DNA from 4 places in the Pantoea sp. SM3640 genome. Region 1 is predicted to be linked to each of the others. Evidence: predicted binding sites of a transcription regulator. Region 1 holds the regulator's gene; each other region holds the start of a gene.
What was found. The regulator PurR, encoded in region 1, represses purine synthesis genes. The targets are predictions, from matches to a motif close to CANGCAAACGTTTGCNTG.

Region 1 (3,528 bases):
CTGCAGAATATCCACGTAAGCAAAACGCTCACCGCAGGCTGACAGCGCCTGCACCGCCTGTGCAGAGAAACCGCAGCTTGGCAGTTTCGGGGAACCTTTCATGTACAGCAGGATCGGGTTTTCTGCGATCTGGCGCTGAATTTTTTCTACAGTACTCATAATTGCCTTCCTTAATTCGTTACTTCGTGTTTGTTTATTGTAGCGACTTCGCAGCGTGACTGAAAATGAGATTTTGCTCCCTGCCCGATTAAATGACCATCATTGTTAAGTCCCGTGCGCAGGACATTTAATTTCAGGTATTAACAGCTGGTAACAGTTTAATAATTCGTAATAATTCCGTTGGTATAACATGCTGAAAATGTTCATTTTCAGTGCAATCACGTGGGCTGCAAAGATTAACATTAAAAGGCATTACAGTTTTTAAGCGAACTGGACTAGAATGGCCTGGGCACTGATCCTGGATCAGATTAATCTCAACTTTGTCGCGGTGCGTAGTGGCCCTGACAACTTAACTAATTAATGGACTATGCGTTTAATCATTACGCTTTTTATGCTGGCCTTTGCGCAACTGTTTTTCAACATCGCCGCTGCGTCGCCTCACGCGCCGGTGAACGTCAATACGCATAAAGCAGAGAAAAAGAGTGCGCGCGACGATGAACGCCGCAAGCGTCGCCCGGTAAAAACGGTGACGAAAAAAACTCGTCTCAGCCCTGACCAAAAACTTAAAACGAAAAAACAAAAAAAAGTCGAACTCACTGCTAAACAGACGCCTGCTAAGAAGACCTCGCTCAAAACCGCCCGTATCAGCAAAAGCAAAGAAAAAAATAAAGAGAAGAAACGCTATGGGCATCAGCGCCAGCTGAAAACCGCTGAGGTCACCACCCGCGAGCCAGGCACGATTAAAATGAGCAAATCCCACCGCCAGCGCTATCAGAAGGCGCGTGAGACCGCAATGACCAAGCTGATGGGGCAGTTGGGTAAACCCTATCAGTGGGGCGGCACCTCTCCACATACCGGTTTCGATTGCAGCGGTCTGGTCTGGTATGCCTATAAAGACCTGGTGAAATTTAAGATCCCGCGTACCGCTAACGAGATGTATCACCTGCGTGACGCCGCGCCGATCAAGCGTGAGTCGCTGGAGAAAGGCGATCTGGTCTTCTTCCGTATTAATGGCCGCGGCACAGCGGACCACGTCGGCGTTTATTTGGGCGATGGCAAGTTTATTCAGTCGCCACGTACCGGCAAAGATATTCAGATCAGTGCATTAGGGGAAGATTACTGGCAGCGCCACTATATTGGTGCCCGTCGGGTGATGACGCCGAAAACGATACGCTGAGCAGCAGAACAGTCAGAAAAAAGCCGGGATAATCCCGGCTTTTTTTATTAGTGCAGAATGGCAGTAAAACTAAAGGCCACAATCATCAGCAGACAGCCGACAGTGGTCATCAAAGCCAGTTTCAAATCGGTACTCATTGCTTGCTCCTTAGTCACACACTTTGCAGGGATATGGCATTTTCCCACAGGGTCCGGTAAAAATCTCGTTTTATCCGTTCAGCCTTGTTAGAATCCCGCCTTTGTTGCGCAACGCGCGCAACCCTGATTCCGTTTGCGCATCTTTTCTGGCGTTTTTTCTCCGCCAGCGGCCTGTTTACCGGCCAGAAAAGCCGCATTTTTGCGGAAAAAACCCTGAGCAGACGCAAACGTTTAACATTACGCTTATCATAGAGTTAGGTAAGCACTGGAGTCCGATTTTCATGGCAACAATTAAAGATGTGGCGAAACGCGCTGGCGTCTCAACGACCACCGTTTCGCACGTCATCAATAAAACCCGCTTTGTCGCTGAAGAAACACGCGAGGCGGTCTGGCAGGCAATTAAGGAACTGCACTACTCGCCAAGTGCTGTGGCGCGCAGCCTGAAAGTAAACCACACCAAAACGCTGGGCCTGCTTGCCACCTCCAGCGAAGCGCCCTATTTCGCTGAAATTATTGAAGCGGTTGAAAACCACTGTTTTGACAAAGGCTATACGCTGATTCTGGGTAATGCGCATAACGATCTGCAAAAACAGCGCGCCTACCTCAGCATGATGGCGCAGAAGCGCGTCGATGGTCTGCTGGTGATGTGCTCTGAGTATCCGGACGATCTGCTGCAGATGCTGGAAGAGAACCGCAATATCCCGATGGTGGTGATGGACTGGGGCGAATCGCGCGCCGACTTTACTGACACGGTGCTGGATAATGCTTTCCAGGGCGGCTATCTGGCGGGACGCTATCTGATTGAACGCGGACACCGTGATATTGGTGCTATCCCCGGTCAGATGGAGCGTAACACCGGCGGTGGACGCCATGCCGGTTTCCTAAAGGCACTGGAAGAAGCGGGTATTCAGCCGCGTGCCGAGTGGATTGTACAGGGTGACTTTGAGCCGGAGTCGGGCTATCAGGCGATGCAGCAGATCCTGTCGCAGAAGCAGCGCCCGACGGCGGTGTTCTGCGGCGGTGATATCATGGCGATGGGGGCCATTTGCGCCGCCGACGAGATGGGTCTGCGCGTGCCGCAGGATATTTCGGTCATCGGCTATGACAATGTGCGCAACGCCCGCTATTTCGCCCCTGCCCTGACCACGGTGCATCAGCCAAAAGCCCAGCTGGGTGAGAAAGCGCTGGATATGCTGCTTGACCGCATCACCAGTAAGCGTGAAGTGTCTCAAACGATTGAAGTCCATCCGACGCTGATTGAGCGCCGTTCAGTGGCGGATGGTCCGTTCCGCGACTATCGCCGCTAATCCTCGCTTAACCACTCCTGATTAAGCGTTTGCGCATCACCCAGATAGCTGAGCAACCAGCCTGTCGCCGGTGATGCGCGATCCTCTGCCCAGCTGACGCAACAAGGGCTATCCGGAAATGCCACCGGCAGCGTCAGTTCGACCAGCTCGCCGCTGTCGAGCAGTGGTCTGGCCAGATGACCCGGCACCATCGCCACACACAAGCCTGCCTGCACGCACTCCAGTCCGGTTTGCCACTCCGGCACCACCAGCCTGCGCTGGTTATCCAGCGTCCATGTCATACGACGCGGCAGTGCGCGTGATGTATCTTCCAGCACCAGTGACGGCCAGCTACGCAGCGTGTCATCATCGATCTGGTTCGCCTGAGTCAGAGGATGATCGGGCGCGACCACGCAGCGCCAGTTGAGCGTACCCATATCTCGAAATGCAAACCGTCCGCCTACCGGAATCGCCTGGGTGGCCCCAATCGCAACTTCCACCCGGCCATCGGCCAGTGCATCCCAGACGCCGTTAAAAACTTCATAGCTGATGATCAGTTCCATATCGGGAAAGTGGCGATAAAAATCTTTAACAAGCTGCCGGGTGCGCTGAGGTTTGGCGATGCGGTCAACGGCAATGCTGAGCTGCCCGCGCCAGCCATTGGCCAGCTGCTGACACTGCCGCCGGGTGGCAAGCATTTTTTTGATGACGCTGCGCCCTTCCCGGACAAAATGTTCGCCTGCTGGCGTCAGCACCACTTCGCGATGCT
Region 2 (3,528 bases), 1.6 Mb from region 1:
AAGGCCTTCTTCATACACGCGGCATGGCTGCATCAGGCTTGCGCCCATTGTGCAATATTCCCCACTGCTGCCTCCCGTAGGAGTCTGGACCGTGTCTCAGTTCCAGTGTGGCTGGTCATCCTCTCAGACCAGCTAGGGATCGTCGCCTAGGTGGGCCATTACCCCGCCTACTAGCTAATCCCATCTGGGTTCATCCGATAGTGAGAGGCCCGAAGGTCCCCCTCTTTGGTCTTGCGACGTTATGCGGTATTAGCCACCGTTTCCAGTGGTTATCCCCCTCTATCGGGCAGATCCCCAGACATTACTCACCCGTCCGCCACTCGTCACCCAAGGAGCAAGCTCCTCTGTGCTACCGTCCGACTTGCATGTGTTAGGCCTGCCGCCAGCGTTCAATCTGAGCCATGATCAAACTCTTCAATTTAAGTTTGATTTGCTTAAACAAGTTAAGCGGTGCTCATCTGTAAAACGTCATAATGAATTTCATTATGTGTTCACTCGTGAGGCTTTGATATTTTGTTGCGTCCTAAGACGCTGATATCAATCCTGCGAGTGCCCACACAGATTGTCTGATAAATTGTTAAAGAGCAGTGCGAACAGTGCGTTAGCGTCCTGTCGCGAGGTGGCGTATATTACGCTTTCCTCCTGCAGAGTCAACCTCTTTCTCAGAAGTTTTTCTCCGGCGGCGCAGTCTCCTGTGCCTCTCAGCCCGTTTCCCGTTGCCGGTGTTCCGTGTTGATGGATGCGCATTATAGGGAGTTCGCACAGAGGCGCAACCCATAAAATGCATAAAAAAGCGCGTTCGCTGCATTCCACAGCAAAAGCCGCTGTTATACGCAGTTACGCACAATGTTATCCACACAGAGCGGGCTAATCAAATTTAGGCGAGCATCACGCAAACGTTTTCGCTACAATGCCGGGCAATATTCCGGACCCCCTTATCGGGGCGTTACCTGAGGTTTTTGATCTTTTCTTCTTATATAGAAGAGAAAACCGCGATAAAACCTGATGTAACGCTCTTATATACGCGAAACAAAGCCAAGGGATAAACCACCATGCAACAACCTCGTCCTGTACGCCGCGCATTGCTCAGTGTCTCTGACAAAGCCGGTATCCTCGAATTTGCTCAGGCGCTCTCCCATCGCGGTGTCGAACTGCTCTCCACAGGTGGAACCGCTCGCCTGCTGGCGGATGCGGGCCTGGCTGTCACTGAAGTCTCTGACTACACCGGTTTTCCGGAAATGATGGATGGACGCGTCAAAACCCTGCATCCGAAAGTGCATGGCGGCATTTTAGGTCGTCGCGGCCAGGATGATGCCATCATGGCACAGCACGACATCAGCCCAATCGACATGGTGGTCGTTAACCTCTATCCCTTTGCACAGACGGTCGCCCGTGAAGGATGTTCACTGGAAGATGCGGTGGAAAACATCGATATCGGTGGCCCGACCATGGTGCGCTCTGCTGCCAAGAACCATAAAGATGTCGCCATTGTGGTCAGCAGCGGCGACTACGACGCCATCATTGCTGAAATGGACGCTCACGAGAACGCGCTGACGCTTGAGACCCGTTTCGATCTGGCCATTAAAGCGTTCGAACACACCGCCGCGTATGACAGCATGATCGCTAACTACTTCGGTACCCTGGTGCCTGCCTATCACGGTGAACGCAACCAGCCCGCCGGCCGTTTCCCACGGACGCTCAATCTGAACTTCATCAAGAAGCAGGATATGCGTTACGGCGAGAACAGCCATCAGGATGCTGCCTTCTATATAGAAGAGAATATCACTGAAGCCTCAGTAGCGACCGCGCAGCAGGTTCAGGGCAAAGCGCTCTCCTATAACAATATTGCTGACACGGATGCGGCACTGGAGTGTGTGAAAGAGTTCAGTGAACCCGCGTGCGTCATCGTTAAGCATGCCAACCCTTGTGGTGTCGCAACCGGTGACGATCTGCTGGCAGCCTACGAGCGTGCTTACCAGACCGACCCCACTTCCGCGTTTGGCGGCATCATTGCCTTTAACCGCGAGCTGGATGAAGCAACGGCGCAGGCCATTATCAGCCGCCAGTTTGTTGAGGTGATCATCGCGCCCGCCGTTTCTGAAGCCGCGCTGAAAATTACCGCTGCGAAGCAGAATGTCCGTGTCCTGATCTGCGGCCAGTGGCAGAACCGTACCGCCGCGCTGGATTTCAAACGCGTCAACGGCGGCCTGCTGGTCCAAAATCGCGATCTTGGCATGGTGGAAGCCAGCCAGCTGCGTGTCGTCAGCAAGCGCCAGCCAACCGGGCAGGAACTGCGCGATGCACTGTTCTGCTGGAAAGTCGCGAAGTTCGTTAAGTCCAATGCCATTGTCTATGCACGCGACAACATGACTATCGGCATTGGTGCGGGTCAGATGAGCCGCGTCTACTCCGCAAAAATTGCAGGTATTAAAGCAGCTGATGAAGGTCTGGAAGTGAAAGGCTCAGCCATGGCGTCAGATGCCTTCTTCCCGTTCCGCGATGGTATTGATGCTGCCGCCGCGGCAGGCGTGAGCTGCGTTATCCAGCCAGGCGGCTCCATCCGCGATGAAGAAGTGATTGCGGCAGCGGATGAGCATGACATTGCGATGATCTTCACCGACATGCGTCACTTCCGCCATTAATCGATTCGGAGAGTAACAGATGAAAATTTTAGTAATCGGCAACGGCGGACGTGAACATGCTCTGGCCTGGAAAGCGGCCCAGTCACCACTGGCGGAAACCGTATTTGTCGCGCCGGGTAATGCGGGCACGGCATTAGAACCTGCGCTGCAGAATGTCGCAATCGGAGCCACCGACATCCCTGCTCTGCTTGAGTTTGCTCAGCGTGAAAAGATCGATCTGACGATTGTCGGACCGGAAGCGCCGCTGGTGATCGGCGTCGTAGATGCCTTCCGTGAAGCGGGGCTGGCTATCTTTGGTCCGACGCAGGCCGCGGCACAGCTGGAAGGCTCTAAAGCCTTTACCAAAGATTTCCTGGCGCGTCATCAGATCCCCAGCGCAGCGTATCAGAACTTTACCGACGTTGAGCCTGCTCTTGCGTATCTGCGTGAGAAAGGCGCGCCCATTGTTATCAAAGCCGACGGCCTGGCCGCAGGTAAAGGCGTCATTGTCGCGATGACGCTGCAGGAAGCTGAAGATGCGGTTCAGGATATGCTGGCCGGTAACGCCTTTGGCGATGCCGGACACCGTATTGTGATTGAAGAGTTTCTGGATGGCGAAGAAGCCAGCTTCATCGTGATGGTGGACGGCGAGAATGTGCTGCCTATGGCCACCAGCCAGGATCATAAACGTGTCGGCGATGGCGATACCGGTCCGAACACCGGTGGCATGGGCGCTTACTCGCCGGCACCGGTGGTCACCGATGAGATCCACCAGCGCGTGATGGATCAGGTTATCTGGCCGACCGTGCGTGGCATGGCCGCTGAAGGTAATGTCTACACCGGTTTTCTCTATGCCGGCCTGATGATCGATCACACCGGGCAGCCGAAAGTGATCGAATTCAACTGC
Region 3 (3,528 bases), 510 kb from region 1:
TGAGCGTCTGCTGCTGGAGAGCATGCGCGGTATCCAGGCGCTGTTTGTGCGTCGCGATGAAGTTGAAGCCGCATGGACCTATGTTGATTCGATTATCAACGCATGGGCGGCAGATGGTGACTCTTCCAAGCCGTATCAGGCTGGCACCTGGGGCCCGGTGGCCTCGGTGGCGATGATCACCCGCGATGGTCGCTCGTGGAACGAGTTTGAATAACTGAAGTGATGATGAAGCCCGCCACGCGGGCTTTTTTTTCGCCTTTAAACCGGGCCAGCGGATACGAATAAAACTGAACTGCCGTTTCAAAATGGGCGCAGGAGGATAGACGCTCAGGAAGCGAATCATGTATGGTAGTGACGCAATTTACAGGGCAGGAGCCGATGCTCCATGACCGGGCCACAATCCCGGTGTTATCAAGCAAGGGGAACTGATGAAAAACTGGAAAACGAGTGCTGAACAGATTCTGACCACCGGACCTGTGGTGCCGGTCATCGTGGTGAATAAACTGGAACATGCTGTGCCGATGGCGAAAGCGCTGGTGGCAGGCGGTGTCAGAGTGCTGGAAGTCACGCTGCGCACGCCCGTAGCGATGGATGCACTGCGTGCGATGATCAAAGAAGTGCCGGATGCGATTGTTGGTGCGGGCACAGTGATTAATCCGCAGCAGTTACAGGAAGTGACCGATGCCGGTGCACAGTTTGTTATCAGCCCTGGCGTCACGGAATCGCTGCTGAAAGCGGCGGTTGAAGGCCCGGTTCCATTGATTCCGGGAATCAGCACGGTTTCTGAGTTGATGACCGGTATGGACTATGGTCTGCGCGAGTTTAAGTTTTTCCCGGCAGAAGCAAATGGCGGCGTGAAAGCGCTGCAGGCGATTGGCGGACCTTTCCCGCAGGTGCGTTTCTGTCCGACCGGCGGAATCTCTCCGGCCAACTACCGTGACTATCTGGCGCTGAAAAGCGTGCTGTGCATCGGCGGCTCCTGGCTGGTGCCTAACGATGCGCTGGAAGCGGGCGACTGGGATCGCATCACCCGCCTGGCTCGCGAAGCTGTCGAAGGCGCGAAGTAAGTGATGGCGGTGAGCGTCTGCTCACCGCACACCTTTACCCCTGAACCGTAACCGCCGCTGCGCTGGCAACTGCACGCGCAATCGCCTGCGTGGTGCTGTCACCGCTGGCCAGCGCGACGCCCAGACGACGCAGCCCGCTGATCTCCGGCTTGCCGAACAGCCGCAGTTGCAGACCGGCCCCCAGTGCGGCTTCGACATTTACAAACTGCACATTCTGGCTGGTCAGTTGCGGCAGGATAACGGCAGATGCCGATGGACCATACTGACGAATCCCACCAATCGGCAGACCCAGGAACGCCCGCACGTGCAGCGCAAACTCTGACAGATCCTGTGAAATCAGCGTCACCATCCCGGTGTCGTGGGGACGTGGCGACACTTCACTGAATACCACCTCATCACCGCAGACAAACAGCTCAACGCCAAACAGGCCATAACCGCCCAGCGCCTTCACCACCTGCGCGGCAACATCCTGCGCCCGCTGCAGCGCCAGGTCACTCATCTGCTGCGGCTGCCAGGATTCACGATAGTCGCCATCCTCCTGTCGGTGACCAATCGGCGCACAGAAGTGAATGCCATCGACGGCGCTGATGGTCAGCAGGGTGATCTCAAAATCGAAGTTAACAACGCCTTCGACGATGACGCGACCGGCACCGGCGCGGCCACCCTGTTGGGCATAGTCCCAGGCTTTCTCCAGCTGGCTGGCGTCGCGGATAAAGCTCTGGCCTTTGCCGGATGAACTCATCACCGGCTTTACAATGCATGGGAAGCCGATTTCGGTCGCGGCTTCATCGAAACGCGCTTTGCTGTCGGCAAAGCGATAGCGTGAAGTGGGCAGTGACAACTCTTCAGCCGCCAGGCGGCGAATGCCTTCGCGGTTCATGGTCAGCTTTGCGGCACGGGCGGTCGGAACCACGCGCTGGCCCTGCTGCTCCAGCTCAACCAGCGTATCCGTGGCGATGGCTTCAATTTCCGGCACCACAAAATCAGGCTTCTCTTCGGCAATCAGCGCAGCCAGCGCTGCCCCATCCAGCATATTGATCACATGGCTGCGATGGGCGACATGCATCGCCGGGGCATCGGCGTAACGATCCACCGCAATCACTTCCACACCCAGACGCTGACACTCCAGCGCCACCTCTTTACCCAGTTCACCTGAACCCAATAGCATTACACGCGTCGCCGCCGGACGCAGCGCTGTTCCGAGAGTCGTCATACATTCACCTAAGCAGTCAAAATTCGCGCGCAAGTATAAACGAAAACGTTTGCGTTCTCATCTTTCGTCCATTTGACACTGCTTTTTGCCGTACTTTTCCCGCTCTGACGTTTCCTGACAAGCTTTTGGTCAGGATAGCGGGCTGACATCCTGAAAGGAGTGAATGATGAATAACTGGTTGCAACAGATTCAGTCGGTATTGGCAAAGAAGGGCGGTGAAGGCAAATCGGGCGGCGGCTTAAGTGACATGCTGGCACCGGGTGCGCTGGGCGGTCTGGCCGCCATGCTGGTCTCCAGTAAGTCTTCACGCAAACTGCTGACCAGATATGGCGGCAAAGCGCTGATTATTGGTGGTGGCGCGGCCGCTGGTGCGGTGCTGTGGAACAAATATAAGCAGCAGGTCAGCGAAGCGCACCAGAATGAACCTGACTTTGGCGTGGCTCAGACGCCCATAGACCAGCGCGCTGAACGTCTGGTCACGGCGCTGGTGTTTGCCGCTAAAAGTGACGGACACATCGACGATCAGGAGCGGGCAGCCATTGAGCAGAATATTCATCAGTCCGGTTACGGCCAGGATGCAGAACAGCTGATTCAGAAAGCGATGAACCGCCCGCTGGACCCGCAGTGGCTGGCCGCCGATGTGAAAAATGAGGAAGAGGCGCTGGAGCTTTACTTCCTGAGCTGTACCGCTATCGACGTCGATCACTTCATGGAACGCAGCTATCTCTCCGCGCTGGGCGACGCGCTGAAAATTCCTCAGGATGTCCGCGACGGCATCCAGCAGGATCTTGAGGCTGAAAAAGCCCGTCTGCCTGCCGGTTAATCCTGGCTGAAGTCCGCTGGCTGGTCACACGAAGTGATTGGCCAGCGGCAGCTTCTCTCGTCATACCTGGCTTCCGGCTGCCGAAGTGTTACGCTTACAGATCATTACGTTGATGGAGACGGATGGATGAAAGCACCCATCGCAAAAAAAATTCCCCATGAGATGACGCTGCACGGCGAGACGCGCGTTGACGATTATTACTGGCTGCGCGACGACAAACGTGAAAACAGCGAAGTCCTTGATTACCTGCGTGCCGAAAACAATTACGGCAAAAAAATCATGTCATCGCAGCAGCCGCTGCAGGACCGGGTATTAAAAGAGATTATCGATCGGCTGCCGCCGGAAGATCACTCTGTGCCCTATGTGAAAAACGGTTACCGCTATCAGAGCCGCTATCAGAGCGGTAACGAATATCCGGCCTATTA
Region 4 (3,528 bases), 200 kb from region 1:
AGGCTTAGGGCTTATGCACTTTCAGGCCCGCCAGCGTCTGGCTGACCGGCATCATTTCCAGGCTATTGATATTGACATGCTTAGGCAGTGTGGCGACCCACCAGACCGCTTCAGTCACATCTTCCGGCGTCAGGGCGGTAGCGCCCTCATAGACCTGACCGGCTTTGTCATCATCGCCTTTAAAGCGCACGTTGGAAAATTCGGTACCACCAACCAGACCCGGCTCAATGTCGGTCACACGCAGCGCGGTGCCGTGCAAATCGGTACGCAGGTTCAGGCTGAACTGACGCACAAAGGCTTTGGTCGCTCCGTAAACGTTGCCCCCGGCATACGGCCAGCTGCCGGCAATGGAACCGATATTGATGATATGACCCACATCCCGCTCCACCATCTGTGGCAGCAGGGCGCGGGTCATATAGACCAGCCCCTTAGTGTTGGTGTCGATCATATTTTCCCAGTCTTCCACGTTAGCCTTGTGCGCAGGCTCAATGCCCAGCGCCAGACCGGCGTTGTTAACCAGCACGTCGATATTGCGCCATTCGGCCGGTAACTGTGCCACCGCCTCTTCAATAGCGGCACGGTTACGCACATCCAGCTGCACGGTATAGAGGCTGTCGCCCAGCTCATCCTTCAGCGCTTTCAGACGTTCCGCGCGGCGTCCGGTGGCGATCACTTTATGACCGTTCTCAATAAAGCGGCGGGTGATGCTTTCACCAAATCCAGCGGTCGCGCCGGTGACAAAAATAATCATCTCACTGTTCCTTATGCCATTTTCAGAGTCGATGGCTTCACCATAGCATTTCATTTCTGCTTCTGCGCGTGGAAAAGCAGACTGGCCTGTAAACGGATTTTAACGGGTATCCCGCTGCGCCTTTTCAGGGCAGCCTGCACCGTAAAAGGGCAGATTGTCGGGTGGCAGGCCATACTCAGGTTAACCTGTCTGCGCGATATCGCATCGCAACCGTTTGCATCGGCTCCGCAAACGGTTGCGACACTGCGGGAGGCCACTTTTGTTGCGCAACGCCCCCTTTTTTTATTAACTTACTGATATTTAAGGTTTTTATTTCATTCCAGATCTGGCACGCAGGTTGCAATGTTTTTAACAGAGATTCCTCTGCAGATAATCAATCGCGCTTTCAGAAAGGACATACCATGCTATCAGCAACCGATACGGCGATACGCGCCAGCTTCTTTGACTTCACTGGCGTGGTGGATCATCCCGACGATTTGACCGGAAAGGCTCGCTATCTGGAGGATGGCGTGCTGCTGCTGCGTGACGGACACGTAATTGGGCTGGATAGCTGGGAGAACAGCGAGGCGAAGCTGGCAGGTCATCCCGTGACCGATCTGCGTGGCAAGCTGATTGTGCCGGGCTTTGTCGATACCCATATTCACTATCCGCAGACGGAGATGATTGGTGCCTTTGGCGAACAGCTGCTGGAGTGGCTGAATCACTACACTTTCCCGGTTGAAGCGCAGTATCACTGCCCAGATCACGCGGCAAAGATGTCCGCCTTTTTCCTGCATCAGCTGCTCTCCAACGGCACCACCAGCGCGCTGGTGTTTGGCACCGTGCATCCGCAATCCGTCGACGCGCTGTTCAGCGCCGCCGAAGCCCTGAACATGCGGCTGATTGCCGGCAAAGTGATGATGGATCGCAATGCGCCCGACAATCTCATCGAAACCCCGGAACAGAGCTACCAGCAGACGCGGGCGCTGATTGAGCGCTGGCACAAACGTGGACGGCTGAATTATGCGCTGACGCCGCGCTTTGCGCCGACCTCATCCCCGCAGCTGCTGGAAAAAGTGCAGCAGCTGCGTCAGGCATTCCCGGATACCTGGCTGCACACCCATCTCAGCGAAAACCCGCAGGAGGTTGCCTGGGTGAAAGAACTGTTCCCGGAGCGCGAGGGTTATCTGGATGTTTATCATCATCACGAGCTGACCGGTCGCCGCAGCGTCTTTGCGCACTGCCTGCATCTGGAAGAGCAGGAGTGGCAGTGTCTGCACGATACCGATTCCTCCATTGCCTTCTGTCCCACCTCAAACCTGTTCCTCGGCAGCGGCCTGTTTAACATCAAACGCAGCTGGCAGCAGGGTGTGAAAGTGGGGATCGGCACCGATGTCGGCGCAGGCACCACTTTTAATATGCTGCAGACACTGGGCGAAGCCTACAAGGTGGGCCAGCTGAAGCACTACCGGCTCAGCGCCGCCGAAGCCTTTTATCACGCCACGCTGGGCGGGGCGCGGGCGCTGGATCTCGACCATGAAATCGGTAATTTCAGCGTCGGTAAAGAGGCGGACTTTGTGGTGCTCGATCCGGCGGTCTCTGCGCTGCAGCAACTCCGCATCGGCAACAGCAAAGATATCTGGGAAAAGCTGTTCGTATTAATGACGCTGGGCGACGACCGCAACATTGCCCAGACCTGGGTCGGCGGTCGTCCGGTCTGGCAGCGCGATGCACAGGAGCAAGCCGCATGATCCAGTTTCTGTTAAACAATCAGCTGGTCAGCGAAGACGCGCTCGACCCGAATCTCACCGTGCTTAACTATCTGCGCACCCGTCAGCATCGGCCTGGCACCAAAGAGGGCTGTGCCTCCGGCGACTGCGGTGCCTGTAGCGTCACGCTGGGCAAAGCTGTTGAGGGAGAGATGCAGTATGAAACGGTCAACAGCTGCCTGACGCTGGTCTCCGCCTTACAGGGCAAGCAGCTGATCACGGTTGAGGATCTGCGTCACGGTCGCGCACTGCATCCGGCGCAGCAGGCGATGGTTGACTGCCACGGTTCACAATGCGGGTTCTGTACGCCAGGCTTTGTGATGTCGCTGTTCAGCCTGCAAAAAAAAGCAGCGGGCTGGGATCGGCATCAGGCGGAAACCGCACTGGCGGGCAACCTCTGCCGCTGCACCGGCTACCGGCCAATTATGGCTGCCGCCGAACAGCTCTGCTCGCAGCCGGTCAATGACCAGTTCGATCACAGTGCTGCCAGCACCGTACAGCGGCTCGAGGCGCTGGCCACCCCGGAGATGCTGGAAATAGGCGATAAGGGGCATCGCTGCTTTCTGCCCAAAACCCCGTCCCAGCTGGCGGCAATCTATCAGGCGCATCCCGACGCGAAGCTGATTGCCGGTGGCACCGATCTCAGCCTGCAGATCACCCAGCAGCATAAAAAAATTCCGCTGCTGATTGCGCTGGAGCAGGTTGCCGCGCTCAAAGTCTGCAGCGAATTTGATGACCACTACCTGTTGGGTGCGGGCGCCTCGCTGCAGCAGGTCAGCGAGTTTCTTGCCAGCCGCATTCCCGGCGTCAGCGAGATGCTGCAGCGTTTTGCTTCGCTGCAAATCCGCCTGCAGGGGACACTCGGCGGCAACATTGGTAACGCCTCTCCGATAGGCGACGCCTCGCCGGTGCTGCTGGCCCTCAATGCCAGCTTGCTGCTGCAATGCGGAGAGCAGCAGCGCAGCCTGCCGCTTGACCAGTTCTTTACCGGCTATCGCCAGACGCAGCTGGAAAAAGGGGAGTTTATCC

Region 2: the regulator PurR is predicted to act here: its motif matches at 890-907, upstream of purH (bifunctional phosphoribosylaminoimidazolecarboxamide formyltransferase/IMP cyclohydrolase).
Region 3: the regulator PurR is predicted to act here: its motif matches at 2,319-2,336, upstream of purT (formate-dependent phosphoribosylglycinamide formyltransferase).
Region 4: the regulator PurR is predicted to act here: its motif matches at 955-972, upstream of guaD (guanine deaminase).

What each region holds. Positions count from the first base shown of each region.
Region 1 is NZ_CP064872.1:2,054,354-2,057,881, forward strand. It holds gene IV493_RS09535 (Grx4 family monothiol glutaredoxin) at 1-162, opposite strand, end outside; gene IV493_RS09540 (C40 family peptidase) at 527-1,336, shown strand; gene IV493_RS09545 (YnhF family membrane protein) at 1,384-1,473, opposite strand; gene purR (HTH-type transcriptional repressor PurR) at 1,755-2,780, shown strand; gene punR (DNA-binding transcriptional activator PunR) at 2,777-3,528, opposite strand, start outside.
Region 2 is NZ_CP064872.1:3,616,859-3,620,386, forward strand. It holds rRNA gene IV493_RS16775 (16S ribosomal RNA) at 1-421, opposite strand, end outside; gene purH (bifunctional phosphoribosylaminoimidazolecarboxamide formyltransferase/IMP cyclohydrolase) at 1,053-2,642, shown strand; gene purD (phosphoribosylamine--glycine ligase) at 2,662-3,528, shown strand, end outside.
Region 3 is NZ_CP064872.1:1,547,219-1,550,746, forward strand. It holds gene zwf (glucose-6-phosphate dehydrogenase) at 1-214, shown strand, start outside; gene IV493_RS07035 (bifunctional 4-hydroxy-2-oxoglutarate aldolase/2-dehydro-3-deoxy-phosphogluconate aldolase) at 429-1,067, shown strand; gene purT (formate-dependent phosphoribosylglycinamide formyltransferase) at 1,102-2,280, opposite strand; gene IV493_RS07045 (tellurite resistance TerB family protein) at 2,447-3,103, shown strand; gene IV493_RS07050 (prolyl oligopeptidase family serine peptidase) at 3,230-3,528, shown strand, end outside.
Region 4 is NZ_CP064872.1:1,849,377-1,852,904, forward strand. It holds gene ydfG (bifunctional NADP-dependent 3-hydroxy acid dehydrogenase/3-hydroxypropionate dehydrogenase YdfG) at 5-751, opposite strand; gene guaD (guanine deaminase) at 1,153-2,481, shown strand; gene xdhA (xanthine dehydrogenase small subunit) at 2,478-3,528, shown strand, end outside.